One region of the Zafaria sp. Z1313 genome, then DNA from elsewhere that is predicted to be linked to it. Evidence: riboswitches for the same ligand, from Rfam matches in the RefSeq annotation. Region 1 holds a riboswitch; the other holds the start of a gene.
What was found. A riboswitch is a leader RNA that binds a small molecule or an ion and turns the genes downstream of it on or off. The one in region 1 is predicted to bind S-adenosylmethionine.
Positions count from the first base shown of each region.

Region 2: it holds a riboswitch for S-adenosylmethionine, as region 1 does, so the genes downstream of both, ACQ3I4_RS01415 (bifunctional o-acetylhomoserine/o-acetylserine sulfhydrylase) here and ACQ3I4_RS07940 (flavin reductase family protein) in region 1, are expected to answer to the same signal.

Region 1 is NZ_JBNWUK010000006.1:53,693-64,750, forward strand. It holds gene ACQ3I4_RS07915 (GNAT family N-acetyltransferase) at 1-78, shown strand, start outside; gene rpsF (30S ribosomal protein S6) at 273-578, shown strand; gene ACQ3I4_RS07925 (single-stranded DNA-binding protein) at 620-1,204, shown strand; gene rpsR (30S ribosomal protein S18) at 1,272-1,511, shown strand; gene rplI (50S ribosomal protein L9) at 1,529-1,987, shown strand; SAM riboswitch class IV at 2,131-2,247, shown strand; gene ACQ3I4_RS07940 (flavin reductase family protein) at 2,304-2,810, shown strand; gene ACQ3I4_RS07945 (hypothetical protein) at 2,860-3,369, opposite strand; gene dnaB (replicative DNA helicase) at 3,914-5,287, shown strand; gene ACQ3I4_RS07955 (MFS transporter) at 5,325-6,764, shown strand; gene ACQ3I4_RS07960 (GyrI-like domain-containing protein) at 6,808-7,323, opposite strand; gene ACQ3I4_RS07965 (aminotransferase) at 7,481-10,480, shown strand; gene ACQ3I4_RS07970 (GNAT family N-acetyltransferase) at 10,860-11,058, opposite strand, start outside.
Region 2 is NZ_JBNWUK010000001.1:309,533-320,590, reverse strand. It holds gene ACQ3I4_RS01440 (DNA/RNA non-specific endonuclease) at 1-7, opposite strand, end outside; gene ACQ3I4_RS01435 (RNA-binding S4 domain-containing protein) at 155-385, shown strand; gene ACQ3I4_RS01430 (alpha/beta hydrolase) at 417-1,079, opposite strand; gene ACQ3I4_RS01425 (SGNH/GDSL hydrolase family protein) at 1,178-2,053, shown strand; gene metX (homoserine O-acetyltransferase MetX) at 2,116-3,279, opposite strand; gene ACQ3I4_RS01415 (bifunctional o-acetylhomoserine/o-acetylserine sulfhydrylase) at 3,309-4,658, opposite strand; SAM riboswitch class IV at 4,724-4,841, opposite strand; gene ACQ3I4_RS01410 (VOC family protein) at 4,990-5,634, shown strand; gene ACQ3I4_RS01405 (CPBP family intramembrane glutamic endopeptidase) at 5,659-6,432, opposite strand; gene tpx (thiol peroxidase) at 6,586-7,083, opposite strand; gene ACQ3I4_RS01395 (DeoR/GlpR family DNA-binding transcription regulator) at 7,125-7,958, opposite strand; partial or broken gene ACQ3I4_RS01390 (class II fructose-bisphosphate aldolase) at 8,010-8,860, opposite strand; partial or broken gene ACQ3I4_RS01385 (PfkB family carbohydrate kinase) at 8,882-9,187, opposite strand; partial or broken gene ACQ3I4_RS01380 (PfkB family carbohydrate kinase) at 9,298-9,669, opposite strand; gene ACQ3I4_RS01375 (ROK family protein) at 9,743-10,270, opposite strand; gene ACQ3I4_RS01370 (SIS domain-containing protein) at 10,294-11,043, opposite strand.

The sequences.
Region 1 (11,058 bases):
TACGACGGGCAGCGGATCGACGCCGTCTGCATGGGACTGCTGCTGCCGGACTGGATGGCGGGCGGGGGAGCCGCGTAGGGCGCCCTGCGGAAGGCCCCTCACAGGCGTCCCGCGGCGGCGCCCGGGCGTTTAGGGTGGATCGGGAGGCATCCGGTAGGATGGTTCAGGCTGTTTGTGCCGTGCCCGGTTCGCGGGCCGGCGGGACAGCCAACGCAAAGAACCTCCTGTTACGGAAAGACCGTGACCGTTTAGCCCAAAGGAGGTGGGTTCACATGCGTGCTTACGAGCTGATGGTACTGATCGACCCCGAGGTCGACGAGCGTACCGTGGAGCCGACCCTCGGCAAGTTCCTGGACGTCGTCCGCAACGATGGCGGGACCATCGACAACGTCGACATCTGGGGCCGCCGTCGTCTGGCCTACGAGATCAAGAAGAAGACCGAGGCGATCTACGCCGTGGTCAACTTCACCGCCACCCCGGCCACTTCCGCCGAGCTTGACCGCCAGCTGTCTCTCACCGAGACGATCCTGCGCACCAAGATCATCCGCCCGGAAGACCAGAAGGTCTCCGCAGAGTAGTCTGCGCGGAACCGCAGTAGAAACCGACCAGAGGAGGCACCATGGCAGGCGAGACCGTCATCACGGTCATCGGTAATCTCACCGGCGACCCGGAACTTCGTTTCACCCCGTCGGGGTCCGCAGTGGCGAACTTCACCATTGCCTCGACCCCCCGGACCTTCGACCGCCAGAGCAACGAGTGGAAGGACGGCGAAACGCTGTTCCTCCGCGCGTCGGTGTGGCGCGAGGCTGCCGAGAATGTCGCCGAGACGCTGACCAAGGGCATGCGCGTCATCGCCCAGGGCCGGCTGAAGTCGCGTTCCTACGAAACCAAGGAAGGCGAAAAGCGCACCGTGATCGAGCTTGAGGTCGACGAGATCGGCCCCTCGCTGCGGTACGCCTCCGCGACCGTCAAGCGCGTCCAGCGCGGTGGCGGCGGTGGCGGCGGCGGGTTCGGCGGAGGAAACTCCGGCGGATTCGGCGGCGGCAACGCGGGAGGCTTCGGCGGCGGCAACGCCGGCGCGGGCTCCGGCGCGTCTTCCGGCGGCTGGAACAACGCCCCGGCCGAGGACCCCTGGTCCTCTCCCTCGACCGCCGGCAGCGGCGGCTGGGGCAGCAACCCGGGCAACGACGAACCGCCCTTCTAAACACCTAGATATATCCACCATCCCGCAGAACAGTTCTGCGGGCTCCACCTGATAAAGGAGCTCCACGATGGCTAAGGCTGAACTCCGTAAGCCCAAACCAAAGTCCAATCCCTTGAAGGCCGCTGACATCACCGTCATCGACTACAAGGACGTCGCCTTGCTGCGCAAGTTCATCTCCGACCGCGGAAAGATCCGTGCCCGTCGCGTGACCGGCGTCTCCGTCCAGGAGCAGCGCAAGATCGCCCAGGCCATCAAGAACGCGCGCGAGGTTGCCCTGCTGCCTTACTCCGGCGCTGGCCGCGGCTAGGGAAGGGGAAACACACCATGGCAAAGCTCATTCTGACCCACGAAGTGACGGGTCTTGGCACCGCTGGCGACATCGTCGAGGTGAAGAACGGTTACGCCCGTAACTACCTTCTCCCCCGCGGCTTCGCCATCACCTGGACCAAGGGCGGCGAGAAGCAGGTCGAGTCGATCAAGGCCGCCCGCGCCGCGCGCGCCGTTGCCTCCCTCGAGGATGCGCAGCAGCTCGCCGCGTCGCTGACCGGCAAGCCGGTCAAGCTGACCGTCAAGGCCGGCGAGTCCGGACGCCTGTTCGGCACCGTCAAGGCCGAGGACGTCGCGAAGGCCGTCGAGTCGGCCGGCCTCGGATCCATCGACAAGCGCAAGGTCGAGCTGCCGGAGCACATCAAGTCGCTCGGCAACTACCAGGCCACCGTGCGCCTGCACGAGGACGTCTCCGCCACGATCGACCTGCAGGTCGTCCCGGCGAAGAAGAAGTAGCATCCCGGTCCCGGAGCCTCTCCGGAGCCCGTGAAGGACCCCCGTCCCTGGTGGACGGGGGTCCTTCCGCGTTCGGGCCCTCCTTGCGAAATGTTGCGCCGACCTTTGACCCGCCCGTCCGGGTGCGCCTAGCGTTGGTGGTGAATCAAGAGTGTCGACATCCAAGCCCTGGCTCGTCGGCCGGCAACCCTCTCACGGTAGTGGGGTGCTCCAGGTGATGATTCGGCCGGCCGGACGCCCCGGTGCGGCAAGTACCGCGCATCGACGGTGCACCCTGAGGGTGCGCGCCCCGGTGTGCCGCACACCGGAGGAAGCCATGTCCCTGTCCCAGGACCTCAGCCCCAATACCCTGCGCAACGCCTTTGCCCAGCACCCGTCCGGGATCGCCGCGCTGTGCGCGATCGTCGACGACCAGCCGCAGGGGATCGTCGCCTCGTCCTTCACCGTCGGCGTCTCGCTCGAGCCCCCGCTCGTCCTGTTCTCCGCCCAGAACAGCTCCCGCACGTGGCCGAAGCTGCGCGACTCGGCCCGCATCGGCGTCTCGATCCTCGGCGAGGGGCACGACGGCGTCTGCAAGCAGATCGCCTCGAAGTCGGGGGACCGCTTCGCCGGGCTCCGGCTCGACTCCACGGACGAGGGCGCCCTCTTCCTCCACGACGCCTCGCTGTGGCTCGACTGCAGCATCGAGCAGGAGATCCCGGCCGGGGACCACACCGTCGTCCTGCTGCGCGTCCACGGCCACGCCACACACGACGGGGCGAACGCGCCGCTCGTCTTCCACGGCTCGGCGTTCCGCCGCCTCCACTCCGAGACGTTCGTCTAGGACGAGGTTCGTCGAGGAACCCGTCGGGGAAGCGGTTCCCGGTCCGGCGCTACTTCCCCGCGAGCGAGTCGATGAACTGCTTGGCTTCGGTCAGCGAGATCCCCGTGTCCTGGCGGACCTTCTTGATCGCGGCGATGTGCTGGCCCCGCCGCACGAGTTCGAGGACCGCCTGGTAGTCGGCGTTGGAGGCGCTCGGGGCCGCCGTCGGATCGACCGCCGTGCGCCGCCCGAAAGCCGTCGGGTCGCTCGGCGCCGCCTCGGCCGCGGCCCGCGAGGCGCTGATGCCGGGTCCGCGCGTGGTGGGCACCTCCGGCCGGCCGCTGCGCTCCCGTGCCGCGCGCTGGGCGGCGAGCGTGCGCTCGGTCGTGGCCCGGCGGAGCTCGTCGGCCTTGCGTGCGTCGTCGAGCTGGTGTTGCGCGGCCTCCGCATTGAGCCGCTGGATGTAGACGTCGGCCTCGTTGAGCTCGTTGCGGGGCCGCGTGACGAACACCCAGCGGATGAGGGCGGCCGCGCCGACGATCAGCGCCGTCCAGATGAGGATCGTGGCCATCAGTTCCATGTCGGGGCTCCCAGCGTCGTTGATTCCCGCCCGGGACGGGGCCCACGGGCTTCGGGATCGGCCATGCCCCAGTATCCCAGCGCCGGGACGCCCGGAACAACCACACGCCCGGCCGTTCGTGCACAGATCCCGGGCGTGTCTGTGGATACCGGCCGGTCACCTGTGGAGAACGCCGTTCCAGCGGAGGGTTTTCCCCAACGAAACCTGCAAGTGGCACCTGAATGTTGATGACAAACTTTCTTCCATCAACAGCTAGCAGAGGATGTTTTACCTAGTCAGAGCCGGATTGATTCTGAAATTGGCATTTCATCCACAGCTTCCTCCCCAAGCTGTGCACATAACGGGCCCCTCTTCCCACAGCTTCTCCACATGGGCTGTGGATAACTGTCTTGGGAACGGGCGGGAGAGGGGCTAGGGTGACAGCACTCCACCACTATCCACAGCCGTCCATGCCGCTCCCTGCGCGCGGCGGCGGCTGGGATACTGGGGAGGGCATCATGGGCCCGCCGCCGGCGGCCCCGGGGCAGCGGGCGAAAGGAACGGCGTGTCACTGGCGCAGACCGAACAGGGCGGATCGAGGGACGCCGACCTCGCGCGCACCCCGCCGCAGGACCTCGTCGCCGAACAGAGCGTGCTCGGCGGCATGATGCTCTCCAAGGACGCCATCGCCGACTGCGTGGAGGTGCTCCGCGGGATCGACTTCTACCGCCCGGCCCACGAGTCGATCTTCGAGGCCATCATCGACCTCTACGGCCGCGGCGAGCCCGCCGACGCGGTCACCGTCTCGGACCTGCTCACCAAGCGCGGCGAGATCTCCCGCATCGGCGGCCCCGCCTACCTGCACACCCTCATCCAGTCCGTGCCCACGGCGGCCAACGCGGGCTTCTACGCGGAGATCGTCCGCGAGCGCGCCGTCCTGCGGCGCCTCGTCGACGCCGGCACCAAGATCGTCCAGATGGGCTATTCCCACGACGGCGAGGTCGACGAGATCGTCAACCAGGCGCAAGCGGAGATCTACGCCGTCGCCGAGCGCCGCACGGCCGAGGACTACGTGCCGCTGCGGGACGTCATGGAGAGCACGGTGGACGAGATCGAGTCCGCCGGCAGCCGCGGGGAGGGCATGACGGGCGTCCCCACGGGGCTCTACGAGCTCGACGAGCTCACGCAGGGCCTGCACGGCGGCCAGATGATCGTCGTCGCCGCGCGCCCCGCCGTCGGAAAGTCGGTGTTCTCGCTCGACATCGCCCGCTCGGCGGCCATCAAGAACAACCTCACGACCGTCGTCTTCTCCCTCGAGATGGGCCGCAACGAGATCGCGATGCGCCTGCTCTCGGCGGAGGCGAGCATCGGGCTGCAGGACCTGCGCAAGGGCACCATCAAGGACGAGCAGTGGGGCAAGATCGCCACCACGATGGGCCGGCTCAACGAGGCGCCGCTCTTCATCGACGACTCGCCGAACATGTCGCTCATGGAAATCCGCGCCAAGTGCCGCCGGCTCAAGCAGCGCCACGACCTCAAGCTCGTGGTGCTCGACTACCTCCAGCTCATGAGCTCCGGCAAGCGCGTCGAGTCCCGCCAGCAGGAGGTCTCCGAGTTCTCGCGTGCGCTCAAGCTCCTCGCCAAGGAGCTCGACGTGCCGGTCGTCGCCCTGTCCCAGCTCAACCGTGGTTCGGAGCAGCGCACGGACAAGCGCCCCATGGTCTCCGACCTGCGCGAGTCGGGCTCGATCGAGCAGGACGCCGACATGGTGATCCTGCTGCACCGCGAGGACGTCTACGACAAGGAGTCCCCGCGGGCCGGCGAGGCGGACATCATCGTGGCCAAGAACCGCAACGGCCCCACCAAGACCATCGTCGTCGCGTTCCAGGGGCACTACCAGCGCTTCAACAACATGGCGAGCGAGGGCGGCGGCTTCTAGTTCGGCACCCGCGTCCGGGCGGCGCTAGAGTCGGCGCATGGACACGCCGCATTCCGGCCCGCCCCGGAGCGGCATCCTGGCCCCGGGCCTCGCCGCCACGACGGTCGGTTCGTTCGTCCTGGTCTTCCTGGCCGCGTTCGAGTCGCTCGCCGTCACCACGATCATGCCCGTCGTCAGCGCGGAGCTCGGCGGGGCGCAGCTCTACGCCCTGGCCTTCGCCGGACCCCTGGCCGCAGGGGTCGTGGGCATGGTCGCCGCGGGTGCGTGGGCCGACCGCACCGGACCCACTGGACCGCTCTACGCCGCGTCGCTCCTGTTCAGCGCCGGGCTGCTCGTGTGCGGACTCGCCCCCGGCATGGAGGTCCTCGTCGCGGGGCGCCTCCTGCAGGGGCTCGGCGGCGGGGGCATCACGGTGGCCTTGTACGTCGTGGTCGCCCGGATCTACCCGGGCGCCCTGCATCCGCAGATCTTCGCCGCCTTCGCGGCCGCCTGGGTCGTGCCCTCGATGATCGGCCCGTTCGTGGCGGGGACGACGGCGGAGACCGTCGGCTGGCGCTGGGTCTTCCTCGGCGTCGTCGTGCTCGTCGCGGCCGCCCTGCTGCTCGTGAGGCCCTCCCTCGCCGCCCTGCCGCCGCGGCCTGCCCCGGAGTCCCGACCTCTCCCCGATCCCCGGCCCGGAGAGGCCGCGCCCGGCCGAGCCGGGGCGGGCGCGACCCGCCCACGGACCCGACTGCTCTGGTCGGTGCTCGCCGCGGTGGCCGTCCTCGCCCTGGACCGCGTCGGTGCGCTCCCGTGGCCCGCGGCCCTGTGGTCGGTGGCCGCAGCGGCCGCGGCCCTCGCCGCGCTGCGCCGCCTGGTGCCGCCCGGGACGCTGACCGCGCGCCGGGGCCTGCCCACCGTCATCCTGGTCCGGGGCGCCGTCTCCGCCGGGTTCCTCGGCGCCGAGGTGTACCTGCCCTACCTCCTGATGGAGCGCTACGCGTTCCCCGCCTCGCTCGCGGGGCTCGCGCTGACGGGGGCCGCGTTGAGCTGGGCGGGGGCGTCCGCGGTCCAGGGCCGGCTGGGCGGGCGACTGGACCACACGCGCGCCGTCGCCGGCGGGGCGCTGCTCGTCCTGACGGGCATCACAGGCGTGCTCGCGACGACGCTGCTCGGCTGGCCGGCCGCCGTCGCGATCGCCGCGTGGACCGTGGCGGGCGCCGGCATGGGGCTCATGTACCCGCGGCTGAGCGTCATGACGCTCGCCGCCTCGCCGCCCGGGCAGCAGGGCGCCAACAGTTCCGCGCTGTCGATCGCCGACTCGATGGGCGCGGCGCTCGCCCTCGCGCTGACGGGCATCGTGTTCGCCGCGGTACCGGCCGCGCCGTTCGCCGCGGTCTTCCTGTTCGCCACCGCCATCGCGCTCGGCGCGGCGCTGGCGGCCCCGCGCACCCGCGCCGCGGCGACGGCGGGGCCCGGCGTGGCGCCCGGCGGCTGACGGCCCGTCGGTCGCCACCGTCCTGTCGGTCTCCGAGGTGGGGTCAGCCGCTGACCGGGAGGTAGAGGTCGGTCCGCATCGTGTCCGGGTCGGCTTCCGGGCCGGGCTCCGTCACGTAGACCTCCCAGAACGGCAGCCCCGCGGCGTGCCCGGTCCGCGCCGCCCAGTCCACGAGGCCCTGCCACGCCTCGCCGAGCCCGTCGTAGGAGCCCAGGTGGGAAACGGTCGCGACGGCGCCCGCGGGAAGCCTGGACTGCTCGACAACGAGCCCCGACTCCGTCGTGTGCCGGCCGACGAGCGGGTGGTCGATCGCGAAGCCGACCTCGAGGTCCACCGTGGCGGCGGGCATCCTCGGATAGAGCGAGAAGGCGGGGCCGACGGGGCTGAGCTGTTCCCGGGCGAGGACCGCCCCGAGCGCCCCGAACGCCGTGTCGAAGAAGCCGCGCAGCCCGCCGGCGTCGATGCCCGCGCCCCGGACGACGGCGGTGCGCGCCTCCGCGACGTGCAGGACCACGGGCTCGAGCCGCGGTTCCCCCCAGTGTCTGCTGTGCTCTGTCATGTCATGTCCTGCTCCTCGGTGCGGGGCGGGGTGATGGTGAGCGCCACTCTACGCCGCGGCCCGGGGACGTCCAAGGGGTGCGCCAGCGGGTGGTCCCGGGCCGCCGGGCGGCAGGACATAATGGGAGCACGCCACCGCACCGCCCCCTGGAGGAACCGTGCCCGCCCCACGCCGTCTCGCCGTCGAAGAGACCGGAACCGCATCCACGCCGGGCCGCGGCCTGCGCCGCCCCGAGGCCGATCCCCGCGACGCCGAGGCGCTGGCCCACGCGCTGTTCGGCCTGGACGGGACGGCGCGGGAGCTCGGCGGCAACCAGGATCGAAACTTCCTCGTCGACGGCGCGGACGGGTCCCGCGGCGTGCTCAAGCTGGATAACACGGCCTTCTCCGCCCGGGAACTCGAGGCCCAGCTCGAGGGCATCGCCCACGTCAACGCGGCCCGCCCGGGGCTCGCTGCCGCGGCCCTGCCCGGACTCGACGGCGCCATGCTCCAGCGCGTGGAGCTGCAGGACGGACCCACCCAGCACGTGCGCCTCTTCGAGTACGTCGAGGGCGGCACGCTCTACGCGGCCGGGCACCTCGACGACGCCGTGCTGCGCCGGCTCGGCGAGGCGGCGGCCGGCCTGGACGGCGCCCTGGCCGGCTTCGACCACCCGGGGCTGGACCGGGAGCTGGGCTGGGACCTGCGCCGCGGCCTCGAGCAGGTGCAGGCCGGCCTCGGCTCGATCGGCGACGCCCGCCGGGCCACGGCCGTGGCCACCGCTGCGGCCCGCGCACACGGGCTCATCGCCCCGCTGTCCCTGGACCTGCCGCTCCAACCCATCCACGGGGACCTCACCGACGACAACGTCGTGGACGCCCCAGGCCGAGGCCTGGCCGTGCTCGACTTCGGCGACCTGCACCGCGGCTGGCGCGTCGCCGAGCCCGCGGTGCTGTGCGCGTCGCTCCTGCGCCACCGGGCGGGCGATCCCCTCGCGGTCCTCGCCGCGGCGGAGGCCTACCACGCGCGCCTGGCCCTGTCCGAGGCCGAGGCGCGGGCGCTGTGGCCGCTCGTCGTGCTGCGGACCGCCGTGCTCGTCGCCGCGGGCTGGGAGCAGACCGCCCTCGAGCCCGGCAACGACTACGCCGCCGAGCGCATGGAGCACGAGTGGGCCGGGTTCCTCGAGGCCGTCTCGCTGCCCGTCGAGGCCGGGACCGCCGCGGTGCTCGAGCGGCTCGGCTTCGCGCAGCGGGAGGAGGACGACGACGGTGCCCCCGGCCCGCTGGCACGTCTCGGCGGCGCGCACGTGCTGGACGTCGGCGTGGAGTCGCCGCTGCTCGACGCGGGCGCGTGGACCGATCCCGACGCCGAGGACCGCCTGGCCTCCGAGGCGCTGACCCGGCACCCCGTCGTCGTCCTGCCCTACGGCGCCCCGCGCCTGACCCGCACGCCCGCGCTCTCGCGCCGTCCGGCGTCGACCATCCCGCTCGGCCTCCAGCTCTACACGAACGAGCCGTTCCCGCTCACGGCGCCGTGGGACGGGCGCGCCCTGGCCTGGGACACGCACTCCGTGGAGCTGCGCGGTGCCGACGGGCGGCGCCTGCTGCTCACCGGCGTCGTCCCCGCCCGCTGGGCCGACCCCGACGGGCGGGTGCCGCGGGGCGCGCTCCTGGCCACGGCGCCGACGTCGTACCCGGGGCTCGGCGGCGCCGTCGGGATCCAGTGGACCGCGCCGGAGGCGCCCGAGGACCGCGCCGAGGTCCCCTTCCTCACCACGGGCGCGCTGGCCCCGGCCTGGCGGCGGCTGACCCGCGACCCCGCCGTGCTGCTCGGGCTGGCCCCCACGGCCGCCGAGCCGTCCGCCGCGGCCGAGCAGCGGCGCCGGGACGCCCACGCGAGTTCCGCGCAGGAGCGGTTCTTCGCCGAGCCCCCGCGGTTCGAGCGCGGCTGGCGGCACCACCTCGTGGACTCCTCGGGCCGGTCCTACCTCGACCTGGTCAACAACGTCTCGGTCCTCGGCCACGGCCACCCCGGCGTCGCCGGGGCCGCGGCGTCCCAGCTGCGCCTGCTCAACACCAACTCGCGCTTCCTCTACAAGGCGCTCGCCGACTACTCGGAGCGGCTCGTCGAGCTCGCCCCGGAGGGGTCCGGCCTGGACACCGTGCTGCTCGTCAATAGCGGTTCCGAGGCGGTGGAGCTGGCGCTCAAGCTGGCCCGCACGGCCACGGGGCGCACCGGCGTCGCGGCCCTGCGCGAGGCCTACCACGGGTGGACGCCCGGCGCCGACGCCGTGACGACGAGCGCGTTCGACAACCCGCACGCCGCCGGCACGCGCCCGGACTGGGTGGTGCTCGCCGATGCGCCGCATCCCCTGCACGGGCGGGTCCCGGGAGGGGAAACGGCGGACGACGCCGGGGCCCGGCACGCCGCGGACCTCACCTCCCGGCTCGCCGAGCGCGAGGCGGCGGGCGCGCCCGTGGGGGCGTTCATCAGCGAGGCCGTGCTCGGCAACGCGGGCGGGGTGCTGCTGCCGAAGGGCTACCTCGCGGCCGTCTACGACGCCGTCCGGGCGCACGGGGGGCTGTGCATCGCCGACGAAGTGCAGCTCGGCTTTGGCCGGACGGGGCGGCAGTGGGCGTTCGAGCGCGAGGGAGTGGTCCCGGACATCGTCGCTCTGGCCAAGCCCATGGGCAACGGCTTCCCGCTCGGCGGCGTGCTCACGACGCGGGCGATCGCCGACTCGCTCGCCGCGGAGGGCTGGTTCTTCTCCTCCACCGGCGGCTCGCCGGCCGCGTGCCGCGTGGGCCTGGCCGTCCTCGACGCCCTGCGCGAAGAGGACCTCATCCGCAACGCCCGCCGCACGGGCAAGCGGCTGCGCGCCGCGCTGCGGAACCTGGCCGAGGCGCACCCGCTGATCGGGCACGTGCACGGCGCGGGGCTCTACCTCGGCGTGGAGCTCGTGCGCGCCGACGGGTCGCCGGCCGCCGAGGAGGCCGCGTGGGTCTGCGAGCGGCTCCTCGGGCTCGGCGTCATCACGCAGCCGGGCTCGGAGCGGCGGAACGTGCTCAAGGTCAAGCCACCGCTGACGTTCGACGCCGAGGCCACGGAGTTCCTCGTCGACGCGCTGGACGCGGCGCTGGGCGAGGCGGAAGAGCGGCACGCCTCCCTCCCGCGTTAGTCCTCCCTGCCCCGTTCGCTCCCATTCCACGTTCCGCCTCCCTGCCCACTTCACGTCATCTGGGCGAGGCCACGGGGTCTACTGGGTGGTCTGGCCTGTAGAGGGTCGACTCGCCCAGATGACGTGAACTGGGTGAGGCGGGTCAGCGGGTCAGCGGGTCAGCGGGGCGGTGTCGGTGCGGGTCAGCGTGGGCTCGTAAACGCGTGGACGCGTGGGCTCGTGGGCTCGTAAACGCGTGGACGCGTGGACGCGTGGGTTCGTGGGCTCGTAAACGCGTGGACGCGTGGACGTGGGGGCTTGGGGACTCGGGGAGGCAGGGCGGTCTGGGCGGGTGGTCGTGTGGGCCGGCCGGAGGCGTTCAGCCTGGCCCGTGGGGCCGTCAGGCGCGGGGAAGGGCCTGGAGGTGTTCCGGCGTGACCGCGTCGACGCTGTCCGCGGTCCCGGCGTGCTTGCCGAGGTAGGCCTTGATGTACGGGCAGACCGGGACGATGCGGAGCCCCTCGGCCACGGTCCCGTCCAGCGCGGCCGCGGCCAGTCGGCCGCCGAGCCCGCGCCCGCCATAGGCCTCGTCCACCGTG
Region 2 (11,058 bases), on a different contig from region 1:
AGTCCATGGCTTCCCCCTGGGGTCCGGTCCTGGGTCCAACGCTACTCCTGCGCCGGGGATCCGGCGAGGGGTCGCGGCGGACGACGGCGGTGCCGGCCTCCGGTCCGCCGGGGAGCGTTCCGGGGGCGGAGGACGCATGGTGGATGATGGTTCCATGAGCGCACACGAACCGCTGCCCGTGGCCATCCGCGACGAGTCGATCCGCCTCGGCCAGCTGTTGAAGCTGGCCTCCCTCGCGGAGGACGGGATCCAGGCCAAGGAGTTCATCGAGAACGGGCTGGTCAAGGTCAACGGCGATATCGAGACGCGCAGGGGCCGCCAGGTCCGCCCGGGCGACGAGGTCGAGGCGAACGGGGAGCGCATCCGCGTCGAGTCCGGGGCCTGAGCCCGGAGCGCGGCGCCGCGCCCGGATCGCGCTACGCCTCGGCCACGCTGCGGTCCAGGACGTGGTGCCGCAGGAACTCGGAGACGTGGCCCATCTCGGCCTCGTTGATCGAGTGCGGCAGTCCGGCGTAGAGCATCTTGCTCAGCTCCGCATGGTCCCTGGCCCATGCGAGGGTGTGGGCGATCTTGTCCTCGCCGATGACGGCGTCCGCCTGGCCACGGCCCCAGAACAGCGGTCGGCGGAGCCGGCGGGCCGCCTCGTCGTCGAAGAACGCGTCGCCGCCCGCGTCGACGGCGAATCCGGACAGCCCGACGACCGCGTCGACGTCCGCGGGGCGGTGGCGCAGCACGGACGTCGCCACGGCCATGCCCATGGAGAAGCCCAGCAGCGTCACGGAGCTGTGCTGGTCCCTGACGGCGTCCAGCCACGACCAGACGTCCCCGCAGGCCTCGACGACCTTCTCGACGGAATAGTCGATGTCCTGGGTCAGGGGGAACCACGTGAAGCCGGGTCCGAGGGCGTGGGGCGCGCGCACCGAGGCGATCGTGAACTCGGCGGGGAGCAGCGGCGCCAGGCCGATCAGGTCCCGCTCGTGGGACAGGTAGCCGTGGAACATGACGAGCAGGGGCGTCCCCGCCCGCTCGGACTCGGGGCGGGACCAGACGACAACGGGATTCCAGGCATGCGCACTCATGGAGACCATTGAACCACGCGCGTCATTGAAGCTTGAAGCAATACGTCGGACCTGGGCCCGGCATGGCGCCGAGGGCCTCGATTTGCGAGGATGTACCCGTGAGTAACCACAAGACCTCCCCCTGGTCCGACACGGTCGGCGACGACGCCCGTGACGTGGAACGGCATCCCTGGCGGCGCTACGTGGCCCTGGGCGACTCGTTCACCGAGGGCATCGGCGACCCGGATCCATCCTCCCCCGGCGGCAGCCGGGGCTGGGCGGACCGCGCGGCCGAGGAGCTCAGCCGCGGCGTGGAGGGCTTCGCCTACGCCAACCTGGCGATCCGCGGGCGCCTGCTGCGGCAGATCCACGAGGAGCAGGTCGGCCCCGCGATCGAGCTCAAGCCCGACCTCGTGAGCATCTGCGCCGGCGGCAACGACGTGATCCGGCCCAATGGCGACCCCGACGCGCTCGCGGCCGAGATGGACGTCCTCATCGGCGACCTCGCGGCCACCGGGGCCACTGTCGTCCTGTTCAACGGCCCCGACATCGGCACGACCCCCGTCTTGAACACCCGGCGCGGGCGCGTGGCCATCTACAACGAGAACCTGCGCACCGTGGCAGCGCGGCACGACGCCGTGGTCGCCGACCTCTGGTCCCTCGGCGAGCTGCACCACCCGGCCATGTGGGCCGAGGACCGGCTGCACTTCTCGGCGCTGGGCCACCACACGATCGCCGCGATGTTCCTGGACACCCTCAACGTGGCGCACGAGCTCGAGCCCCTGCAGGTCAAGCCCGTGGTGCCGAAGCCCTGGCGCGAGGCCCGCCGCGAGGACCTCGTCTGGGCCAGGACCCACTTGACCCCCTGGGTCCTGCGCCGCCTGCGCGGCCGCTCCAGCGGCGACGGGGTCACCGCCAAGCGCCCGCTCGCCTCCCCGCTTTCGACGGGCACGGTGGGCGCCGGCGATCCCGAGCGGCAGCACGGGGAAGGCTAGGCGCGGGACGCACGCCCGGCCCCGCCGGGTGGAGGGGTCCGGGGCCCGGCCGCTCCCGCGGCTCAGCCGGCGAAGACCGTGGCGCGCAGCGGCGCGTCGAGCTGCGTGATGTCCGTGAGGAAGCCGTCATGCCCGATCGGCGAGTCGATGGCGTGGACCGGCGGACGGCCCGGCAGGAGCGCCGCGAGGCGCTCCGACTGCTCCGGCCAGTACAACCGGTCGCTCGTCACCGCGGCGATGAAGAAGCGGGTCGAATCCAGACGCGCGAGCGCCGCCTCCACGCCGCCCCGGCCGCGGCCGACGTCGTGGCTCATGAGCGCCTCGGTCAGGACCAGGTAGCTGTTGGCGTCGAAGCGCGCCGCGAGCTTGTCCGCCTGGTGGTCCAGGTAGCTCTCCACCTGGTAGCGCCCGCGTTCGGACGTCGCCGAACCGAGCGGGCTCTCCCCGGGCTGCGCGGCGCGGCCGAAGCGCGACTCGAGCTCGGGCTCGGAACGGTAGGTGACGTGCGCGATCCGGCGGGCGATGCCGAGCCCGCCGACCGGACCCCGCGCCCCCTGGGCGGTACCGCCCGGGTCGGCCCCGGCGTCGTAGTAGTCCCCGCCGGCGAAGCCGGGATCCAGCCGGATCGCCGCCGACTGCGCCTGGGCGAACGCGATCTGCTCGGCGCTCGCCTGCGCCGTCGCGGCGACCACGACGCAATGCCCGACGCGGTGCGGGAACTCGGCCGCCCACTCGAGGGCGCGCGCGCCACCCATCGAACCGCCGACCACGGCATGCCAGCGGTCGATTCCGAGCTCGTCGGCGAGCCGGGCCTCCAGCCGTACGGAGTCCCGGATCGTCGTGAACGGGAAGCGCGAGCCCCAGGGGACGCCGTCGGCATCGGGCGACGAGGGCCCGGTGCTGCCGTAGCAGCCGCCGACCATGTTGGCGGCGACGACGAAGTACCGCTCCGTGTCGATGGTCCGACCCGGGCCGATGAAGCCGTCCCACCACCCGGGTTCCGCCCCGTCCCCGCGCGCCACGTGGGTGTCCCCCGTCAGGGCGTGCTGCAGCAGGACCGCGTTCGATGCGTCGGCGTTGAGCCTCCCCCACGTCTCGTAGGCGAGGTCCACGGCGGGCAGGAACCCCCCGGTCTCGAAGGCGAAGGCGCCCGTGCGCAGCACGCGCAGGATGCCGTCGCCGGAGGGCACGCCGGACGGGGCGGCCGCCTGGCCGCCCCGTCCGATCGTGCCGCGTGCGGTGTCGACGTCGATGCTCACTTCACCGCTTCGAGGTCGGCGGCCGGAGCGTCGGCGGCGGAGGCCGCCGCGAAGCCGCCCTCCAGGTCCGCGATGATGTCGTCCACGTGCTCGATGCCCACGGCGATCCGGACCAGGCCGGGCGTGACGCCGGCCGAGCGGCGTTCCTGCTCGGTCAGCTGCGCGTGCGTGGTCGACGCCGGGTGGATGGCCAGGGAGCGCACGTCGCCGATGTTGGCGACGTGGGAGTGCAGCTGCAGCCCGTCGATGAAGGCCTGGCCCGCGGCGGCACCGCCGGCCAGTTCGAACGCGATCACGGCTCCCGTGCCGCGCGGACCGTACTTGCGTCCGCGCTCGAACCACGGGCTCGAGGGCAGCCCCGCATAGGCGACCGACACGACGTCGGAACGCGCCTCGAGCCACTCGGCGACCTTCTGGGCGTTGGCGACGTGGCGCTCGACCCGCAGGCTCAGGGTCTCGAGGCCCTGCGCGATCAGGAAGGCGTTGAAGGGCGCCACCGAGGAACCGAGGTCGCGCAGCAACTGCACGCGGGCCTTGAGGATGTAGGCGAGGTTGGCCCCGAGGATCCCGTCCACGCCGAGGTCGCGGGCGAAGACCAGTCCGTTGTAGGACTCGTCCGGGGTGTTGAAGCCCGGGAACCGCTCCGGATCCGCGGCGTAGTCGAAGCGGCCGGCGTCCACGATCACGCCGGCGATCGCCGTGCCGTGGCCGCCGAGGTACTTGGTCGCCGAGTGGATGACGACGTCGGCGCCCCACTCGATCGGGCGGACCAGGTACGGGGTGGACAGCGTGTTGTCCACGAGCAGCGGCACGCCGGCCTCGTGGGCCGCCGCGCTCACGCCCTCGATGTCCAGCACGTCCTGGCGCGGATTGGAGACGACTTCCCCGAAGAAGGCCTTGGTGTTGGGCTTGACGGCGTCGCGCCACAGCCCCAGGTCGTCCGGGTCGGCGACGAAGGTGACTTCGACGCCGAGGCGGGCGAGCGTGTGCTTGAGCAGGTTCTGCGTCCCGCCATAGAGGCTCGGGCTGGCCACGATGTGGTCGCCGGCGCCCGCGACGTTCAGGATCGCGAACGTCGTCGCGGCCTGCCCCGAGGACAGGAGCAGCGCGCCGACGCCGCCCTCGAGGTCCGCGATGCGGTTCTCCACGGCCTCCTGCGTGGGGTTGCCGATGCGCGTGTAGATCGGTTCGAGCTCGGCCAGCGCGAAGCGGGCCGCGGCGCTCTCGGCGCTCGGGAAGACGAACGAGGTGGTCTGGTAGATCGGCAGGGCCCGGGCGCCCGTGGCCGCGTCCGGACTCTGGCCGGCGTGGATCTGGCGCGTCTCGAAGTTCCAGTGGTTGGACATGGTGGCTTCCCTTCCATCGAAGGGCCGTTCCCCCGTCCGGCGGCCGTGCCTGCCGACGGGGTCGTGACCCGCGCTTGCCGGGCATCGGGATTGATGCTCGGCCCGGTCCTCACCCGGGGCACCCCACCGCGAGTGGAGGGTTGCCGGCCAGCAAACCGGGGTTTAGCGCTGGCACTCATGACCTGGGATCCAGTCTGGCCCGGGAGCGGGCGGGGCCGCAAGCGGCGCCGCGCGAATATGACGCGGCGTGAAAGCGGACGCGCCTCCGCGGCCGCCACAAGCAAGGGGAGCCTAAGTCGAGACCCACATCACAAAGTGCCATCATGAACCCATGATGAGGTTGGACCATGTTTCATATGCGTGCGGACAGGACGGTCTGGCGGCCACGGCGGCCAGGATCGAAGAACAGCTGGGGCTTGAATCGGTCAAGGGCGGTGTCCATCCGCGGTTCGGGACGCGGAACGTGATCTTCCCGCTCGAGAACAAGCAGTACCTCGAGGTCGTCGAGGTCCTGAACCATCCGGCCTCGGACAAGGCCCCGTTCGGGCAGGCCGTGAGGGCCCGCTCGGAAATGGGCGGCGGCTGGATGGGCTGGTGCGTGGCGGTGGAGGACCTCGCCCCCTTCGAGGAGCGGCTCGGACGCGCCTCGGTCCCCGGCAATCGCAAGTTCCCCGACGGCCGCGAGCTCACGTGGCAGCAGATCGGCATCAAGGGCCTGATCGCCGACCCGCAGGTGCCCTACATGCTGCGCTGGGACGACGGCACCGAGGAGCTGCACCCCTCCAAGGCGCTGGATCCGGCCGGCCGGATCAGCCGCATCGCGATCGCCGGTTCCGTCGAACGCGTCCGCGAGTGGCTCGGCACGCCGGAGAAGAACCCGCTCGAGGGAGTGGACGTCGAGTGGCAGGCCCCGAACGGCACCCCCGGCATCCTGTCCGTGACCTTCGAGACGCCGAACGGCCCGGTCACCCTCTAGCCCACGGCCCGCAAGGCGGGCCCGCTAGGAACCGATGCCGATCGCGGGCCCCAGGAGCGCGTATCCGACGAACCCGGCCGAGTCCAGGAGCGCGTGGGCGATCACGAGCGGCATGACCCGGCCGTAGCGGTGGTAGAACCAGCCGAAGGCGAGTCCCATGAGGGCGTTGCCGATGAACGGCCCGAACCCCTGGTAGAGGTGGTAGCTGCCGCGGAACAGCGCGCTGGCGACGATGACGGCCCAGGGGCCCCAGCCGATCCGGCGCAACACGTGGAAGAGGAAGCCGACGACGACGACCTCCTCGAGGATCCCGTGGCGCACCGCGGAGAGGACGAGCACGGGGATGGTCCACCAGAACGGATCCAGGGCCGCGGGGACGATCGCCGTGGTGATGCCCAGGGCCCGGCCCGCCGCGTAGACGCCGAGCGTGCCGACGCCGATCGCCCCGAACAGGAGCAGGCCCCAGCCGGCGTCGGGCCACGGGCGGCGGCCATCGAAGCCGAACAGCCGGAAGCCGTTGCGTCCGGCCTGGTGCAGGAAGAAGAAGACGAGCGCGACGGGTACGAGCGAGAAGCCGATGTCGAGGAGCTGGTACGTCAGGTCGAAGTACTGCCGGTCGTTCAGGCTCGTGTTCATGCGCGTCGTCTGCTGCGCGAGCGGCTCCCGGGACAGCTTGTCCAGCAGGTTCACAACGGCGTAGACGGCGGACTGGCCGAGCGAGAGGGCCAGGACCAGAAGCAGCTGGGCCCGCAGCATGTTCCGCTCGGTGCCCACGGCGGGCGGCTCGGGGTGCTTCATGGTCACCCAGCCTACGGCCCCTGCGGCCCCGGGGCGGCACCGAGCTCCCCCCTGCGCCGGAAGCGGTGGCCCCCGGGCACGGAACAGCCCGGCGGCTCCGCGTGGTGGCGCGCTTCCGCCGGGCTGTCCGTGGCCCGTGGCCGGTGGTGCCTGCTAGGCCAGGGCCGCGACCGCGGCGTCGTAGTCCGGTTCCTGGCCGGTCTCGGGGACGAGCTCGGTGTGCAGCACGGTGCGGTCCGCATCCAGGACGACGACGGAGCGCGCGTGCAGGCCCGCCAGCGGGCCGTCGATCAGCGTGGTGCCGTAGTCCTGCCCGAACGCGGAGCGGAAGGTGGAACCGGCCACGACATTCTCGATGCCCTCGGCGCCGCAGAAGCGGGACAGGGCGAACGGCAGGTCGGCGGAGACGCACACGACGGCGGTGTTCTCGAGCGAGGCGGCGAGTTCGTTGAAGCGGCGCACGCTCGCGGCGCAGACGCCCGTGTCGATGCTCGGGAAGATGTTCAGGACGACCCGGCGCCCGGCCAGGTCCTCGCTGCTCAGCGCGGACAGGTCCGCGGCGGTGAGCTCGAAGCCCGGGGCGGTGGTGCCGGCGGTCGGAAGCTCGCCGATGGTCTGGACGGGGGTTCCCCTGAATGCGGTGGTTGCCATGACTCCTGTCTATCACGGACGGCCCGGCGTCACGGTCCGTGCTACGCGCCGCCCTGCGCCGCGTCGGCGGCCGGCCGCTCGTCGTCGGCCGCGTCCTCGGCCACGACGACCTCGTAGCCGGCGCCCTCGAGCAGCGCACGCTGTGCCTCGTCCAGGTCGGCGTCGGTCACGACGTGGCCGAACCGCGCGCCCTCGAGCGAGACGAACGCGCGCCGGCCGATCTTGGAGGAATCCGCGACGACGTAGGCGCGGGCCGCCCGGGCCGCCATGAGCGAGTTGACCGCCGCTTCGGCCTCGTCGTGGACCGTCGGGCCCTCCGCGTCGATCCCGCCGACGCCGATGAAGGCCAGGTCCAGGCTGACGCGCTGCAGCGACTGCTCGGCAAAGGAGCCCACGAGCTCGTACGAGCTGGGGTTGAGCACGCCGCCCGTGGCCATGACCTTGACGTGGCTGCGGACCGCGAGCGTCGTGGCGATGTTGACCGAGTTCGTGACCACCGTGATGCCGGGCTGCCCGGAGGGATCGGCGAGGTCCTCCCGCAGGCCGAGGTGCGTCGCGATCGCGCTGCACGTCGTGCCGCCGGTCAGCCCGATGCTCATCCCCGGTGACACGAGCGAGCCGGCGAAGGCCGCGATCGCCCGCTTGCGTCCGGCCGCCGCGTCCCGCGTGTACTTCCCGGGCAGGTCGAAGGAGAGGGTGTTCGTCGTCGCCCCGCCGTGCGTGCGGGTCAGGAGGCGCTGCGCGGCGAGGGAGTCGAGGTCGCGCCGGGCCGTCGCGGGCGAGATACCGAGCCGATCGACGACGTCGCCGACTTCCAGCTGGCCCTCCTCCGCGAGGAGGTTGAGGATCTCCCTCAGGCGTTCACTGCGTTGCATTCCCGCTCCTTGTCGCTCCCGCGCCCACCGCGCGCCGCCCTAGCAGCATATCTAGCGGGCGGCCGGCACGGCGCGGTCCGCGCCGGCGAAGAGCGTCAGGAGCCGCGCGGCCTCCGCGGACATCGCGCGGCGGCCCTCGGCGAGGTACTTGCGCGAGTCGACGAGTGCCGGGTGGGCGTCGAGGTGCGCGCGGACGGCCTCGGTGAAGAAGCGGTTCAGATGCGTGGAGACGTTGATCTTGCGCATGCCCGCCGCGATGACCGCGGAAATCACCTCGTCGGGACGCCGGAGAAGCCGTGCAGCACGAGCGGGACGTCCAGCGCGGCGTCGAGCCGGGCGATGAGCTCCAGGTCCAGAGAGGCGCTGCGCTCGAGCATCGCGTGGGAGGAGCCGACGGCCACGGCGAGCGCGTCCACTCCGGTCTGCTCGGCGAAGGCCGCCGCCTCCCCCGGGTCGGTCCGCACCCCCGGCGCATGGGCTCCGTCCTTGCCCCCGACCTTGCCCAGCTCGGCCTCGACGTACACGCCGCGCTCGTGCGCGTAGGCGACGACGCGGCGCGTCGCGGCGACGTTGTCGGCGTAGTCGAGGTGGGCGCCGTCGTACATCACGGAGCCGAAGCCGAGGTCGACGGCGGCGAGCGCGAGCTCCTCGCTCTCGGCGTGGTCGAGGTGGACGGCGACGGGCACGGTCGCGCCGCGGGCGGCCGCGAGGCACGCGGCGGCGATGGGCTCGAGCGCACCGTGGTACTTCACGCAGTTCTCCGAGATCTGCAGGATGACCGGCAGCCGGGCCTCCTCGGCGGCGGCCACGAGCGCATCGGCCGTCTCGAGGTGGATCACGTTGAACGCGCCCTGGCAGCGGCGCGCGGCGACGGCGGCGGACCAGGAGGCCGCGCGACGCAGGAGCCGTTCCGGACTCGCGTCCGGCTCGAGCAGTCCCGCGGCGATGGCGGCGACCGCGGCGTCGCCGGCCCCCGTGGGGTTGCCGCTCAGCGGGGCGGGCAACCGCGCGGAGATCCACCGGCCGGGCGCGGCGGCGTCGAACACGGCGAGCCCGTCCTCGCCCGAGCTCGCGAACACGCAGCGGGCCCCGAGCTCCAGGAGCGCGGCCGCGGCCGTGGGCAGGTCCGGCGCCCCGGTGGCCTCGAGGAGCTCGTGGTGGTTCGGCTTGAGCACGTCGGCGCCGGCCCGCGCCGCGGCCAGGAGCGCGGGTCCCGAGGTGTCGACCATGACCGGGGCCCGGCGGCCCTGGCCTCGGCGACGAGCCACGGGTGGAAGTCCCGGGGCGCGTCCTGCGGCAGGCTTCCGGAAGCGACGACGACGGACGCCCCGGCCAGCAGGGTCCCGGCCGCGTCGCGCAGTCGCGACCACTCGGCCGCCTCGAGCGCCGGGCCGCGCTCGTTGAAGACCGCTGTCCGCCCGTCCGGCTGCACGAGCGCGAAGCTGCGCCGCGTCGTGCCGGCGACCGGGACGAGGTGGTGCGGGATGCCGCTCGACTCGAGTTCCGCGGCAAAGGCCGCGCCGACGGGCCCTACACACGTGGCCAGCGCCGTGACGGGCACGCCCTGCGCGTGCAGGACGCGGGCCACGTTGAGCCCCTTGCCGCCGGCCCGCGAGGCCGGGGCGTCGACGCGGTGCGTCCCATCCGGATCGATCCCGTCCACCTGATAGGTCTCGTCGAGGGCCGGGTTGGCGGTGACCGTGAGGATCATGACCGCGCCGCGGCGATCCGCGGCTTGCGGTGGAAGGACAATCGGGCCCCGACGGCGTCGCGGAGCGGGGCGATCAGCGCGTCGCCCGCCTCGGCGAGGCCGCCGCGCGCTCGATGACGTCCCGGGCGCCGCCGACGGGGGTCCCGGCGGCCTCGGAGTAGCGCCGGGCAATGGCCGCGTCGGCCGGCGCGGCCCCCGCGCCGTCCCGGCCCACGCCGAGGGCGAGCTCCGCCTCGGCGGCGGCACCGACGTCGTCCCCCAGGCCGACCGGGAGCCCCAGCGCCGCCCCCAAGCGGTACCGGAACGGGAAGTCCCGCCAGCCGAGGTTCGCGGAATAGACACCGGTTCCCGCCGCCTCGTCCACGATCCCGCACAGCACGACACCGGCCGAGCGCAGCCCCCCGGTCCCGCGCTCGGCTGTGAGGCGTGCGAGGGCCTCGACGACGGCGCCGCCGGGATCGGAGGCGTCGCGGGGCGTGGGCGTCCGGGCGACGTCGATGAGCCGCCCGTCGGCGTCGGCAAGGGCGGACTTGATGTCCGTGCCCCCGACGTCGAAGAGCAGGTGGCGTGCCGCCGGATGCGGTCGCGGGGTCGTGGTCATGGCGTGGTCGCGCGGACGGGGCCTCAGGCCCGCCCGGGCTCCAGGATGACGGAGCGCGTCAGGTTGCGTTGCGGGGGGGCGTCCGGGTCCAGGCCGCGGGCGCGCGCCCGGTCGAGGGTCGTCTTGTGCACGCGGGCCAGGGTGGCGAGCGGGTGCCCGCCGTCGGCGCGGTAGGTGGCACCGGTCGCGGCGACGTCGGCGTCGAGGCCTTCCGGCGCCTCGCCGAAGACCCACGTGACGCGGCCGGGCGCGGCGTCGAGGAGCTCCCGGGGAGTCTCCTCGGACACGGCGGCGCGGGCGTCCTCGACGGCGGCCGACAGGTCGATGCCGACGCTCGTGAGCAGGTAGGCCAGGGCGGTCGTGGCGAAGCGCGTCTGGACGACCGACCGCTCGTCCGCGTACGGCAGTTCGACGACGGAGCCGGCGAGCGTCGTGATCGGCGAGCTCGTGTCGCCCACGATCGCGACGGTGGGGATCGCCGGGTCGATGCGGCGCAGCAGCTCGAGGACCTCGGTCGTGGTCCCGGAGCGCGTGATGGCGACGACGGCGTCGTAGCCGCGCCCGTCGATGAGCGCCTCGGAGGCGGCGAAGGCGTCCGTGACGCCGCGGCCGGCGGTTTCCCGGGCGACGGCGTAGGCCTGGGCCTTGAACCACGAGGTGCCGCAGCCGACGAGCGCGATGCGGGCCCCGTCGGCCGGCAACAGGGACTCGGCACGCGACTGCTCGATGGCCCGCTGCCAGAGCCCCGGCTGGCTCGTGAGCTCGCGCTCCATGTGGGCTCCCAGCCC